Methylacidimicrobium sp. AP8: one gene and its partner. The protein of the gene in region 1 interacts with the protein of each later gene in a pairwise test. Links are inferred from orthologs where the notes say so. Each region holds a gene or a part of one and is shown on either strand. Other genes may lie near its edges. The genes, in order: rho and nusG.

What was found.
Region 2: the proteins of rho (region 1) and nusG interact in binary tests that used the Escherichia coli proteins (3 or more experiments, as listed by UniProt). The link is inferred for Methylacidimicrobium sp. AP8 from one-to-one orthologs.

Annotation. Positions count from the first base shown.
Region 1 is NZ_LR797830.1:346,562-351,445, forward strand. The notes cover bases 1-2,837. They hold rho (transcription termination factor Rho), read left to right. Parts: upstream 1-605; coding sequence 606-2,069; downstream 2,070-2,837. Other genes in these bases: coaE (dephospho-CoA kinase), read left to right, coding at 1-498; galE (UDP-glucose 4-epimerase GalE), read left to right, coding at 2,091-2,837. Outside these bases: more of galE, read left to right, coding at 2,838-3,104; MTHMO_RS01555 (serine protease), read left to right, coding at 3,355-4,524. UniProt on the Escherichia coli protein: Facilitates transcription termination by a mechanism that involves Rho binding to the nascent RNA, activation of Rho's RNA-dependent ATPase activity, and release of the mRNA from the DNA template.
Region 2 is NZ_LR797830.1:712,222-720,310, forward strand. The notes cover bases 4,036-6,973. They hold nusG (transcription termination/antitermination protein NusG), read left to right. Parts: upstream 4,036-5,160; coding sequence 5,161-5,787; downstream 5,788-6,973. Other genes in these bases: tuf (elongation factor Tu), read left to right, coding at 4,036-4,703; MTHMO_RS03200 (preprotein translocase subunit SecE), read left to right, coding at 4,847-5,152; rplK (50S ribosomal protein L11), read left to right, coding at 5,851-6,276; rplA (50S ribosomal protein L1), read left to right, coding at 6,331-6,973. In the rest of the region: fumC (class II fumarate hydratase), read left to right, coding at 1-803; MTHMO_RS03170 (adenylyltransferase/cytidyltransferase family protein), read left to right, coding at 800-1,282; purN (phosphoribosylglycinamide formyltransferase), read left to right, coding at 1,279-1,890; xseA (exodeoxyribonuclease VII large subunit), read left to right, coding at 1,869-3,302; more of tuf, read left to right, coding at 3,519-4,035; more of rplA, read left to right, coding at 6,974-7,032; rplJ (50S ribosomal protein L10), read left to right, coding at 7,051-7,578; rplL (50S ribosomal protein L7/L12), read left to right, coding at 7,759-8,089. UniProt on the Escherichia coli protein: Part of the processive rRNA transcription and antitermination complex (rrnTAC). The complex forms an RNA-chaperone ring around the RNA exit tunnel of RNA polymerase (RNAP).

The DNA of each region.
Region 1 (4,884 bases):
ATTGCGCATGAGCTGATGGCCCCGGGAGGGGAAACATGGCAGAAACTGGTTGACGTCTTCGGGGAGCGGATCTTAAATGAAGAAAAGGCTATCGACCGGAAAAAGCTCGGGTCGATAGTTTTTCGTGATCCTCAGCTGCGGGAAACACTAAACAGGCTCACTCACCCAGCCATTATCGAAAAGTGGCGTAAGGAAGTGGCCGATTTAAGGGCTCGGAATCCAAACGGAAAAATCGTCGTTTCGGTTCCCCTCTTGCATGAAGCAGGCCTGGAAGGAGAGTTCGAGACGATTCTCTGCATAGGTTGCTCCTATGCGACGCAGCTGCGGCGGCTTCTGACACGCGGGTTGGAAAGGGAGGAGGCGGAGGCACGGATCAAAAGTCAGTGGCCGATCGAGAAAAAGGCGGCACGTAGCGACGTGCTCCTCTGGAACGACGGTTCGTTGGAACTTCTTGAGCAGCAGATTTCCCGTTTTGTCCTCGTCTCCTCCTCGCCTTGAGGCATCGTCCCTTGTGTCGTGGACGAGGGAGCTCCTCGCGGAATCCCAAGCCAGACGGGCGAAGAGGCGGCTTCGGCAACAGAGAGGAAAACCTCGGTAGGAAAAGAATGAATGCAGATGAAATCGATCGGGAGAAAGGCGAATCTTCCAAGAGCGCATGGGCGGGAGCTGGTCAGTGGGACGGGGGCGCGCCTTCCGAAGAGCACCGACCGCCTCGGAGCGGGCATCCTGTCCGGCCCTCCGAACGTCGCGGCGGAGAACAGCAGAATCGCAAGGAGGAAGATGGGGACGCGCGTCCTCCGACGACCGGCCAGCCGCTCAGCCTGGGAGAGCTCCAGCGCCTCTCCTTTGCCGAACTCCAGCAGAAAGCTGCCGAGTATCAGATCGAAAATCCCGGGTTGCTGCGGAAGCACGAGTTGATCTTCGAAACGTTGCGGCGCCATGCGCAGCGCAACGGCCCGATTTTCGGCGAAGGGGTTCTGGAGGTACTCCCCGAGGGCTACGGCTTCCTGCGATCCCCCGCCTACAACTATTTCCCTTGCCCGGAGGACGTCTACGTTTCGCCCGCCCTCATTCGGCGCAACGGCCTCAAGAAAGGGAACCTGGTCTCGGGTCCCATCCGCCATCCGAAGGAAAAGGAGCGGTATTTCTCCCTCCTCCAGGTCGATCTGGTCGAAGGGGAAGAGCCGGAGAAGGTTCGCAATCGCATCTTCTTCGATAATCTGACCCCCCTCTTCCCGAACCGCCGCATCTTCCTCGAAGGCAAGTCCAAAGACCCTTCCCTGCGCGTGATCGACCTGGTCACGCCGATCGGGTTCGGTCAGCGCGGGCTGATCGTGGCTCCGCCCAGAACCGGGAAAACGGTCCTGATGCAGAAGATCGCCAACGCAATCAGTGAAAATCACCCGCAGGCCCACCTGATCGTGCTGCTCGTCGACGAGCGTCCCGAAGAGGTCACCGATATGGAGCGCTCCGTTCGCGGCGAGGTTATCAGTTCGACCTTTGATGAGACCCCGGAAAGGCATGTCCAGGTGGCCGAGATGGTCATTGAGCGGGCGAAGCGCTTGGCGGAAACCAAGGTGGATGTGGTCATCCTGCTCGATTCGCTGACCCGGCTTGCGCGCGCCTACAACACTCTGCAGCCGCATAGCGGGAAGATCCTGACCGGCGGCGTTGACGCGAACGCCCTTCAGAAGCCGCGGCGCTTTTTTGCGGCGGCGCGGAACCTGGAAGAAGGCGGGAGCGTGACGATCCTGGCCACGGCTCTGATCGATACCGGGTCGAAGATGGACGACGTCATCTTCGAAGAGTTCAAGGGAACCGGCAACATGGAGATCCATCTCGACCGGGCGCTGGTCGACAAGCGAATCTATCCCGCGATCAACATCTCGAAGTCGGGCACACGGAAAGAAGAGCTGCTCTACCATCCCGACGAGATCGCACGGATACATGTCCTGCGCCGCGCGCTTTCCTCCGTGCCTCCCGTGGAAGCCATGGAGCTGCTGCTCGAACGGCTCCGAAAGACCAAGAGCAACGTCGAGTTTCTTCTCTCGATGAACCTCAAGGAGTAGGCTCCGCCTCCCTCGCTTGCCGTGAAGATCTTGGTCACCGGAGGGGCGGGGTACGTGGGAAGCGTCTGCGTCGAGTTTCTCCTGGATGCGGGCATCGCCACGGTGGTCGTCGACAATCTTTCCGAAGGACATCGGGCGGCGGTGGACGATCGCGCCGCCTTCTATCGGCTTGATTTGTTCGACCGGGAAGGGCTTTTCGCCCTGTTCCGGGCGGAGAGGCCCGATGCGGTGATCCATTTTGCGGCCAACGCTTTGGTCGCCGAGTCGATGCGGGATCCATCGACCTACTTCCGCAACAATGCCTTCCACGGAATTCACCTGCTCGATGCCATGGTGGCCACCGGGGTGCGGAAGATCGTCTTCTCTTCCTCGTGCGCCGTCTACGGCCTTCCGCTCAAGATTCCCATCGACGAGCGGGGAGAGACCAAGCCGATCAATCCCTACGGCGAATCCAAGCTCTTCTTCGAAAAAATCTTGCGCTGGTACTCGGAGATCCACGGGATCATTCCGCTCGTTTTGCGCTACTTCAACGCCGCCGGGGCCTCCGAGCGATACGGAGAAGACCACAAGGAAGAAACTCACTTGATTCCCAATGTGTTGCAGGTTGCGTTGGGAAAGCGGAATGTGGTGGAAATCTATGGGGATGAATTTGCCACACCGGATGGCACCGCGATCCGGGATTACGTGCATGTGCGCGACCTGGCGTCCGCCCACTTGGCCGTCCTGCGGCGTGAGCAGCCCGGCCTCTATAACGTAGGGACCGGGGAAGGATATTCGGTCCGGCAGGTCATCGATCTTGCGTGCAAGATCACCGGCATGGCGATTCCCTTCGAGGTCCGTCCCCCGCGTCCGGGCGACCCGCCGCGGCTGGTGGCGAACGTTCAGAGGATCTGCCGGGAGCTCTCCTGGAAACCGGAGCACTCGCGGCTTTCCGAAATCATCGAGAGCGCTTGGCGTTGGCATCAGGCGCATCCCGACGGATATCCGGATGCCGGGGAAGCGGCGGGCGCAAACGAAGCCAGCGGCCGATCATGAGGCATGCGCCCCGGCAGGGCTGCCTCTAGTGCGCAGAGGGTGCAGGATTGGAAAGACCGCGGTGAAGGCATCGGGCTGCGGATGCGCTCTTTTCCCTTGTGGGGAAGGCAATCGGGCAGTAGATCCAAAAAAAATGGGCGGTAATCGCCGAGCAGGGAAAGAGGGCGGCCGGGCGGATGGCGGTGCGTCTCGGGTGGGGAGCTTCGCCCCTCCGGGAAAGCAGCCGGGATCTTCTGCGGATTCGTATTCGATGCCTGCGGCGAAGACGGCTTGTCCGGATCGGTTGCCGCACCGGGTCGCTGGGAAAAGGCGAGGCGGGGTGCGTGCGGCCGCTCTGCTTTTCCTGGCGGCAGTTCCCGTCAGCGGTCGGGCCGGCGGAATACACCTGGATCGTGACGACCCCGCGAACGCGGCGATTGTCCGGATAGTTACCTATCAATCCGTCGCCGGCGGCATCGTCCGGGTTACCGGAACCGGCTTTTTCGTCAATCGCCAGGGGCAACTGATCACCAATCGGCATCTGCTCTCTCGAGCGCTCTTTTCCGCCGCGCTGGGACCCGGATGCGAACCTTTCCGCGTCGATCGGGTTCTGGCGGAGGCGGGGGACTTGGTCATGGTGCAAATCGCGCTTCCCTCCGGAATTCGGCCGCCATGCCTGGAGCTAAGGAAGGAACCCCCCGTTCCGGGCGAACCGATCCGTATCGAAGGGTATCCTCTGGGAGTAGGCCTCGCCTCGGCATGGGGGAAGGTGGTCGGCTATCGGCAGAAACCCTATTATGGGACCCGTTCCTTCGAGGTAGACGCTCCGACCTTTTCGGGGAATAGCGGAGGTCCAATCGTCGACGAGCGCGGACAGGTCGTGGGTGTGACGACGTTTCGTTCCCAGGAGGGATCGAGCAGGCTCGCCGGCGCCCTTTGCCCGCATGTCCTTATGGAAGAGAGCCGCGTCATCGATCTCCCGTTCGCCGTCTGGTCTCGGCGATCCGGAGGCGCGGATGGAGCGATCGGTTCGGCCGCCAGAGGGTGGAGAGCGCTGCAATCCGGAGAGAGCGAGCCGGCATGCCGCTATTTCCAAGCGGCACTCCGCAAGCGGGGGCGCAGCCCTTTGCTCCATCAGGGATTGGCCGAGGCGCTGCTGGAAAGCGGAAGGGTCGGGGAAGCCGCTTCGTCTCTCTGCGCCGCGATCAAAGAGAGACCGAACGATTTTCTCGCTCACCTTCGTCTTGCCGCTGTCTACCGCCGGCTCGGGAAGCCCGAGCTCGCTGCCGTCCAGGAAGCCGCCGGCCGGAGGCTCGAGGGAGCGATCTTCGCGCGGATCCAGACGGCGGTGGCAGCCAGAGAGCAGACCGGTCTAGCCGGTCTCTGGCAAAAGGTACGCTACATCCTCCAGCCTCCGGTCGAGTCCGAACCCTCGCATTAGCCTGCATGTCTCACCGATAGCGGGCATAGCGGAAGGCAAAACATCCGGCAAAACGGCTTAGGAAAGGCCGCCTTCTGCTGGCATGCGTGTTGTCAAGACGGTACTTCCACCAGAGAAAAGAAACGGCCATCCCTGACAGAGTGTAGCCAAGAGACGTTTGCCTTTAGCGGCCATTTTTCGTGACCGGGGGAGGAAGTGGGGATTTGCCGCGGGTCGGATCTCCAGCGATGGGGGTGCAATCCTCTTGCGGGAAGCCGATCGGAAGATCGGTTGGTTAACGGCCATTTCTCACAAATTTCGTAGCCGAGACGCCGCCCGAAGCGTGTTGTCCATCGGCGACCGGAGATGCTGGCCCACCGC
Region 2 (8,089 bases), 370 kb from region 1 along the record:
AGTTCGGCGGGTACGCAGGCCAGCTCGAGCTGGTCTTGGCCGACCTCCGCGGTCGGATGCCCGCTCTCTACGGCCTGGCGATCGGGGGCACGGCCGTGGGGACCGGGCTCAATGCGCCGGCCGGGTTCGCCCAGGGAGTCTGCGCCAAGCTGGCCGAGTGGACAGGGCTGCCCCTCTACTCCGCTCCCAACAAGTTCGCCGCGCTCGCTTCCCATGAGCCCCTTTTGGGCGTCAGCGCATCCTTGCGCAACGTGGCGGCTGCGCTGTTCAAGGTGGCTAACGACATCCGCTGGATGGCCTCGGGTCCGCGATGCGGCCTGGCCGAGCTGCGCTTGCCCGAAAACGAGCCTGGGTCCTCGATTATGCCGGGAAAGGTCAATCCGACGCAATCGGAGGCGATGACGATGGTCTGCATCCAGGTCATGGCCGCGGACGCGGCGGTCGGCTGGGCCGGCTCTCAGGGGAATTTCGAGCTCAATGTGTTCAAGCCGATGATCGTGTTCAACATCCTGAACGCCATCCGGCTTTTGCGCGACAGCTGCCGATCCTTCCGTGTTTTCTGCCTGGAAGGACTCCAACCGAACCTCGAGGTGCTCCGCAGCGAAGTGGAGCGGTCGCTCATGCTGGTGACGGCGCTGGCGCCCCGGCTGGGTTACGATCGGGCGGCGAAGATCGCCCAGGAGGCCAATCGCCGGCAGAAGACCATTCGGGAGATCTGCGTAGAGGACGGCCATCTGTCCGCGGAGGAGTTCGACGCGCTGGTCCGGCCTGAAAGGATGGTCGGCAACGGAGGCGGGGCGTGAGGGCGGACCGGGCCCGAGTGGTTCCGATGGGGGAAGTTCCCCGCATTCGGAGAGAGCTGGAGGGCAAAAGGTTCGTCGCCACCAACGGCTGCTTCGACCTGCTGCACGTCGGCCATCTCCGCTGCTTGGCCTTCGCCCGGTCGTTGGGGGATCTGCTCTGGGTGGGAGTCAACGACGACGAGTCGGTGCGGGCGCAAAAAGGAGAGAACCGGCCGATCCACCCCGATGTGGAAAGGGCGGAGCTTCTGGCCGGCCTGCGCGTAGTCGATCTGGTGACCATCTTCTCGGGAAGGCGGGCGACCGCGTTTCTTCGGGCGGTCCGGCCGGCGGTTTATGTGAAAGGAGGGGATTATCGGCCGGAGACGCTCGATCCGGAGGAGCGCCAAGCCTTGGAAAGCATGGGAGTCGAGATACAATTCTTCCCGCTGGTTACGGGTAGATCGACCACCGCGGCCTGGGAAGCATGGCGGAAAGGATGAGCGAGGAGCCCAAAGCCACGCTGGGAATTCTCGGATCGGGACGAGGGAGCAACTTCGCCGCCATCCGGGATGCGATCGCCTCGGGGAGGCTTTCCGCCTCGATTGCCGTCGTCATCAGCGACCGGGAGGACGCGCGGATCCTGGAATTGGCCCGCCAAGCGAATATTCCGACGGTGGTCTTGCGCCGAGGGAAGTTCCGGACTCGGCTCGAGCCCGACATCGAGGAAGAGCTTGCCGAATGCCTCCGGCGCTTTCGGGTCGACTTGGTGATCCTGGCGGGATTCCTGCGGGTTCTCAAGGGTCCGCTCCTGGCCGCGTACGCGGGAAGAATCCTCAACATTCATCCTTCCCTCCTCCCGGCCTTCAAAGGGAAGGACGCCTGGAAGCAGGCTTTGGCGGCGGGTGTCGCCGAAGCGGGTTGCACGGTCCACTGGGTGGAGGCCGAGGTCGACAGCGGACCGATTCTCGGACAGGCGCGGGTCCCTGTTCTGCCCGGAGATACGCCGGAAAGCCTGCACGCGAGAATTCAGGAGGCCGAGCACCGCCTCTACCCGGAGGTGATCCAGCAAGTGATCGATCGGAAGCTATGGCAGCAGATCCATTCGTAGAAGAGCAGGAGCTCGACCTTTGGAGGAAGCCCGAACCCGAAACGGCGGCCGCCGGCCGGAGCGCGGAAAGACCCCTTTCGGTCAGCGAATTGAACCGGCGGGTGCGCTCCCTTCTGGAGGCGGGCTTTTCGCAAGTGTGGGTCGAAGGGGAGATATCGAACCTCCGGAGCCCGAGCTCGGGGCATGTCTATTTCACCCTCAAGGACGAGCAGGCGGTCGTCCAGGTGGTCCTCTTCCGCGCCGATGCGGCTCGGCTGTCGATCCGGTTGCGGGAGGGGGCGGCCGTTGTGGTCCGCGGGCGGCTGACCGTGTTCGAGGCCCGCGGTCAGTACCAGATCATCGCAGCGGATGTGCAGGCACTGGGGGAGGGGGCGCTGCTCGAAAGGCTAGAGGCGCTGAAAAGAAGGCTGGCCGCCGAAGGGCTCTTTGACGCCTCCCGCAAGCGGCGGCTGCCGGAATTCCCGGAAAGAGTCGGTCTGGTCACTTCCCTCAAGGGTGCTGTCATCCAGGACTTTCTCCGTATTTTGCAACGCAGGGCGCCAGGAATCGAGATTTGCGTGAGGGATGTTCCGGTGCAAGGGGCTTCGGCGGCGAAGGCGATCGCCGGGGCGATCCGCGCCTTCGGCGGGCCGCCTCCGGTCGATGTTTTGGTTGTCGCCCGCGGGGGCGGCAGCCTGGAAGATCTTTGGCCCTTCAACGAAGAGGTCGTCGCACGGGCGTTGGCCGAATGCCCCGTGCCGACCGTGTCGGCGGTAGGCCACGAAACCGACTTTACGATCGCGGATCTGGCCGCCGATCTGCGAGCGCCCACCCCCTCCGCCGCTGCGGAGCTGATCGCCCGCGATTGGAACGACTGGCGCGCGGAGGTCGCCCAACTGCGGAGAAGGGCGGAGCGGGCCATGTCGCGGGTGCTCGAGCTGGCGCGGGAAAGGCTGGCGCGGCTGGCCGGCAGCCCGTTTTTCCATGAGCCCTCCCGCCTCATCCTCCGCTGGGAGCAGCTGGTCGATGAGGAGGAGGAGGCGCTCGGCCGCGCGCTCCGGCGAGCCGTGGAGATCAAGAGGGAGAGGTGGGAATCCTTCATGCGTCATTGGAGGGCGTTGCGATTCGACGAGCAGATCCGCCGCCGCTCGGAGCAGGTAGCCCAGTGGGCGGCGCGGCTGGCCGCCTTGAGTCCGGAGGCCACCTTGCAGCGCGGGTATGCCATCGCTTTCGATCGGCAAGGCCGTATCCTTCGCAGAGCCCATCCGGAGATGGTCGGCAGCGAGGTGCGGGTGCGGGTCGCCTCCGGAGGTTTCGGCGCGCAGGTCCTCCGCCTTTGTCCGGAGGAGCCGTGGACTCAGAACGCGGCGAATCGCGTGCGGGGCCAGGAGGCACCTGAGAATAATTCCGATACGGAGTGTGGCGGGGCTTGACATTCGGGGGCTGCCTGGCGATGTTTATCGTTCTCTCACGGACGGGGTCTTGTACCAGGAAAGAAAGGGAAACGGCGAGTGCCCATGTAGCTCAGGTGGTAGAGCACGTCCTTGGTAAGGACGAGGTCACCGGTTCAAGCCCGGTCATGGGCTCGGCCGCAGCGAAGGCCGTGTAGCGAATCGGAAGGATTAAGGACAAAGAAGCGAGGAGTATTCATGGCGAAAGACACTTTCGTGCGTTCGAAGCCGCATGTGAACGTAGGCACCATCGGACATGTGGATCACGGGAAAACCACGCTGACCGCGGCGATTACCTCTGTCCTAGCCAAGCAGGGTCTTGCGGAGAAGAAGGCATACGATCAGATCGACAACGCGCCGGAAGAACGTGAGCGCGGGATCACGATCAACACGACACATGTCGAATATCAGTCCGAGCATCGGCATTATGCGCACGTGGACTGCCCGGGCCACGCCGACTACATCAAGAACATGATCACCGGTGCCGCGCAGATGGACGGAGCCATTCTCGTGGTGAGCGCTCCGGATGGTCCGATGCCGCAGACGCGCGAGCACATCCTGCTGGCCCGGCAAGTCGGGGTTCCGGCGATCGTGGTCTTCCTCAACAAGATCGACATGGTCGACGACGCGGAGTTGATCGATCTGGTCGAGCTCGAGGTCCGCGAGCTGCTCAGCAAGTATGAGTTTCCGGGCGACAAGGTTCCCATCGTCCGGGGGAGCGCGCTGAAGGCGCTGGAAGGAGATCCCGCGGAGGAGAAGAACATCCTGGCGCTCATCGCCGCGATGGACGAATATATTCCGATTCCGGAGCGCCCGAAGGACCAACCGTTCCTTATGCCGGTAGAGGACGTGTTCAACATCGAAGGTCGCGGCACGGTGGTGACCGGCCGTGTCGAGCGAGGGGTCCTCAAGCGGATGGAAGAGGTCGAAATCGTGGGGATCCGGCCTACCACGAAGACCGTGGTGACCGATATCGAAATGTTCCGCAAGCTGTTGGACTCGGCGGAGGCGGGCGACAACGTCGGCATTCTGCTCCGGGGCATCAAAAAGGAAGATGTCGAACGGGGGCAGGTCGTCGCCAAGCCCGGGACCATCACCCCGCATACGAAGTTCCGGGCGCAGGTCTACGTGTTGACCAAGGAAGAGGGTGGACGGCACACCCCCTTCTTCTCGGGATACCGGCCGCAGTTCTACTTCCGAACGACCGACGTCACTGGCAATGTAAAGCTGAAGGAAGGGGTCGAGATGGTCATGCCGGGGGATAACGTCGAGATCGATGTCGAGTTGATCACTCCGATTGCGATGGAAAAAGCGATGCGGTTTGCGATCCGAGAAGGCGGCAAGACCGTGGGAGCCGGAAGAGTCGTTGAAATCCTGGCCTAGCCAAAGAAGGGAATTCTTTCGGCAATCGGCTTGCGGGTGTAAATTTTGAACAGGTTCTCGAAAACAGGGCAGTAGCTCAATTGGTAGAGTAGCGGTCTCCAAAACCGTTGGTTGGGGGTTCGAGTCCCTCCTGCCCTGCGGCTATGCGAACCATTTCCTTAACAACGTGGGTTGCGCTGGGGCTCGCCATGGCGGGCCTCGTTGCGCTGGGATGGCTGTGGAGGCGGCACGGACAACGAGTGGTGGTCTTCCTCAACGAGGTCGTTGGAGAGCTCAAGAAGTGTTCGTGGCCATGGGAGCCGCAGGAAAAGGGAGCGCGTCGCTACCGGGAGCTGATCGATTCGACCGTGGTGGTGGCGATCTCTTCGGTCCTGCTGGCTGCTGTGGTCACGCTGGCGGACTTCTTGTTGGTGAAAGTGGTGGGATTCCTCACTAGGCTGCAGTTATAGGACGCTCGATGAAACCGCGGGAAGGGGCGCAAGGAACCGTGTTGACCGAGAAAGAGGGCCGCGAGGCGCAGCAGGCGCCCGAAGAGCAGGGGCAGTGGTATGTCCTTCATGTGCTTTCCGGCCACGAAGGGCGGGTCAAGAAGAGTATCGAAAAGCGCATTCAAACCGAGGAGATGGGGGATCTGGTCGGGCAGGTGGTGATCCCGGTGGAGCGGATCTCGGAGATCCGCAGGGGCAAGCGTGTCCAAATGGATCGGAAGATCTATCCCGGTTATGTGTTCGTCCGGATGCGGCTGCGCGACGCCCAGAACAAGCTGATCGAAAAGAGCTGGTACTTCATTCGCGAGACGCCGGGAGTGATCGGATTCGCCGGCGGCGAAAATCCGATGCCGATGCCGCCCGACCAGGTTAAAGATATCCTGCGCCAGATGGAAGAGGGGCGCGAACGCCCCACGCCCAAGACTTCCTTCGCCGTCGGCGATCGGGTGAAGGTCGGCGACGGCCCCTTCCTCAACTCGGAAGGCGTCGTGGAAGAGGTGGACCTCGAGCGCGGGAAGCTCTGGATTTCGGTCAACATGTTCGGACGCTCGACGCCGGTGGAGCTCGAATTCTGGCAAGTGGAAAAAGCGGCGTAGGCCCGGTCGTGACCATGAGCCGGCGCTGAATGCGAAACGACGGGTGAGGGAGACGAGAAGAAGATGGCCAAAGAAGTGCAGGCGATCGTCAGGCTGCAGATACCGGCCGGGCAGGCGAATCCCGCTCCGCCGGTGGGTCCGGCTCTCGGACAGCACGGCGTGAACATCATGGGGTTTTGCAAGGAGTTCAACGCGAAGACGCAGAAGGAAGCCGGGATGCTCCTTCCGGTCGTGATCACGATCTATAAGGACAAGTCCTTTACCTTCGTCACCAAATCCCCGCCGGCGGCGGTGCTTTTGAAAAAGGCGGCCAACATTGCCACGGCCTCGAAGGAACCGAACCGCGTGAAGGTCGGGAAGGTCACCAAAGCGCAGGTGATGGAAATCGTCCGCTTGAAGAGGAAAGACTTGAACGCGGGCTCCGACGAGGCGGCTTTCCGCATCATCGCCGGAACGGCGCGGAGCATGGGAATCGACATCGAGGGATAGCCCGCCTATTGCGCCGGCCTTCGGGCCGGGTTCGAGAAACGAAGGGAGAGCGAGGTGAAGACGCGACGAAGCAAGCGCTACCGCGAGGCGGCAAAGCTGCTCGAGCCGGGGAAGTTCTACGGTATCGGCGAAGCGATCCAGGTTTTAGGCAAGATGCCCAAGACCCGCTTCGATGAGACGGTCGAGCTCTCGGTGCACCTCGGCGTCGATCCGAAGCAGGGCGATCAGATGGTGCGCGGCAGCCTTCGACTGCCGCACGGCTCGGGCAAGAAGGTGCGCATCGCCGTGTTCGCCCGCGGATCGGCGGCGGAGGCGGCCAAGGCGGCGGGCGCCGATTTTGTCGGCTTCGAGGATCTAATCAAAAAGGTCTCCGAGGGATTCACCGGATTCGATGTGGCGATCGCCACCCCCGACGCCATGCAGGAGGTGCGCAAGCTCGGCCGGGTGCTCGGGCCCCGGGGCCTGATGCCCAATCCCCGCACGGGAACGGTCACGGACGACGTGGCCGGCGCAGTGGCCGAATGCCGGGCCGGGCGAGTCGAGTTTAAGATGGATAAGAGCGCGAACCTGCACATCGTCATCGGCCGTCGTTCCTTCTCCGAGGCGGCGTTGCAGGAGAACGCCGCGCAGGCGATCGATGCGGTGCAAAAGGCGAAGCCGGCTGCGGCGAAAGGTCGCTTTATTGAGTCGTTGGTGCTTTCCGCGACGATGAGCCCGGGCGTTCCGCTCGATCTTGCGGCGCTGCATCGCAAGTAAAAGGGAGAGGAGCAGATCATGAGGCCGGAAAAAGTATTTCTATCGAATGAGATCCGGGAGTGGCTGAACGGGTCCGACTACATTCTTTTCATCAACTACACGGGCCTGCGGGCGGAGGAGTTCCGGGAGCTGCGCGGACGGCTGGCCGCCGGCGGGGCGCGATGCCGGGTCGCCAAGAACCAAGCGCTGATCCGTGTCCTGCGGGAGACTCGAGAGTTGCCCGAAGAGTGGTCGATTAAGGGACAGGTTGCGGCGATCGCCCATGGCGACCCGGTGGCAGCCGCGAAAGTCCTCAAGAACTTTGCGGCCGAATTCAGCCGTCCCCAGCTCGTGGGCGGCATTCTCGATCGACGGGTGCTGGGCGCCTCCGAGGCCGCGGCGCTCGCGGACCTCCCGGGGCGGGCGGAGCTGCGGGCGAAACTGCTCGGGCTGCTGCAGGCGCCGGCCGCCCGATTGCTCAGCGTCCTGGCGGAACCCTCGCGGGCCCTGGCGCGAACCCTGGCCGCCCGGGCGGAAAAGCTGGGAGGCGGCGCGTCGGAGGGGTGAGCGGGAGGAGAGGGATCATCGGCGCATCTAGTGGAATAACAAGCTTCGGACAACGGCCGAAGAGGGCGATCCGGGATCGCCCGAAGAGAAGAAAAAAAGAAAAGATCCTGCTAGCCTCGGAGCCCTCCGGGGAGAATCGCTGACGCGGGTGCGTCGCGCTACAGGATCGGAAAGGAAATCATGGCGGACTTGAATGCGGTAGTGGAACAGTTGAGCAGCCTCACGGTTCTCGAAGTGGCCCAATTGGTCAAGCAGCTCGAAGAGAAGTGGGGCGTGAGCGCTGCGGCGCCCGTGGCGGTGGCGGCCGCCGCTCCGGCGGGCGGAGCGGGAGGCGAAGGCCAGAAGCCCGCGGCGGAAGAAAAGACGGCCTTCAACGTGATCCTCAAGCAAGTGGGCCCCAATAAGATCGCGGTCATCAAGGAGGTCCGGGCCGCCGTGTCGGGTCTCGGCCTCGCGGAAGCCAAAGCCTTGGTGGAGAGCGCTCCCAAGCCGATCAAGGAGGGGGTCACCA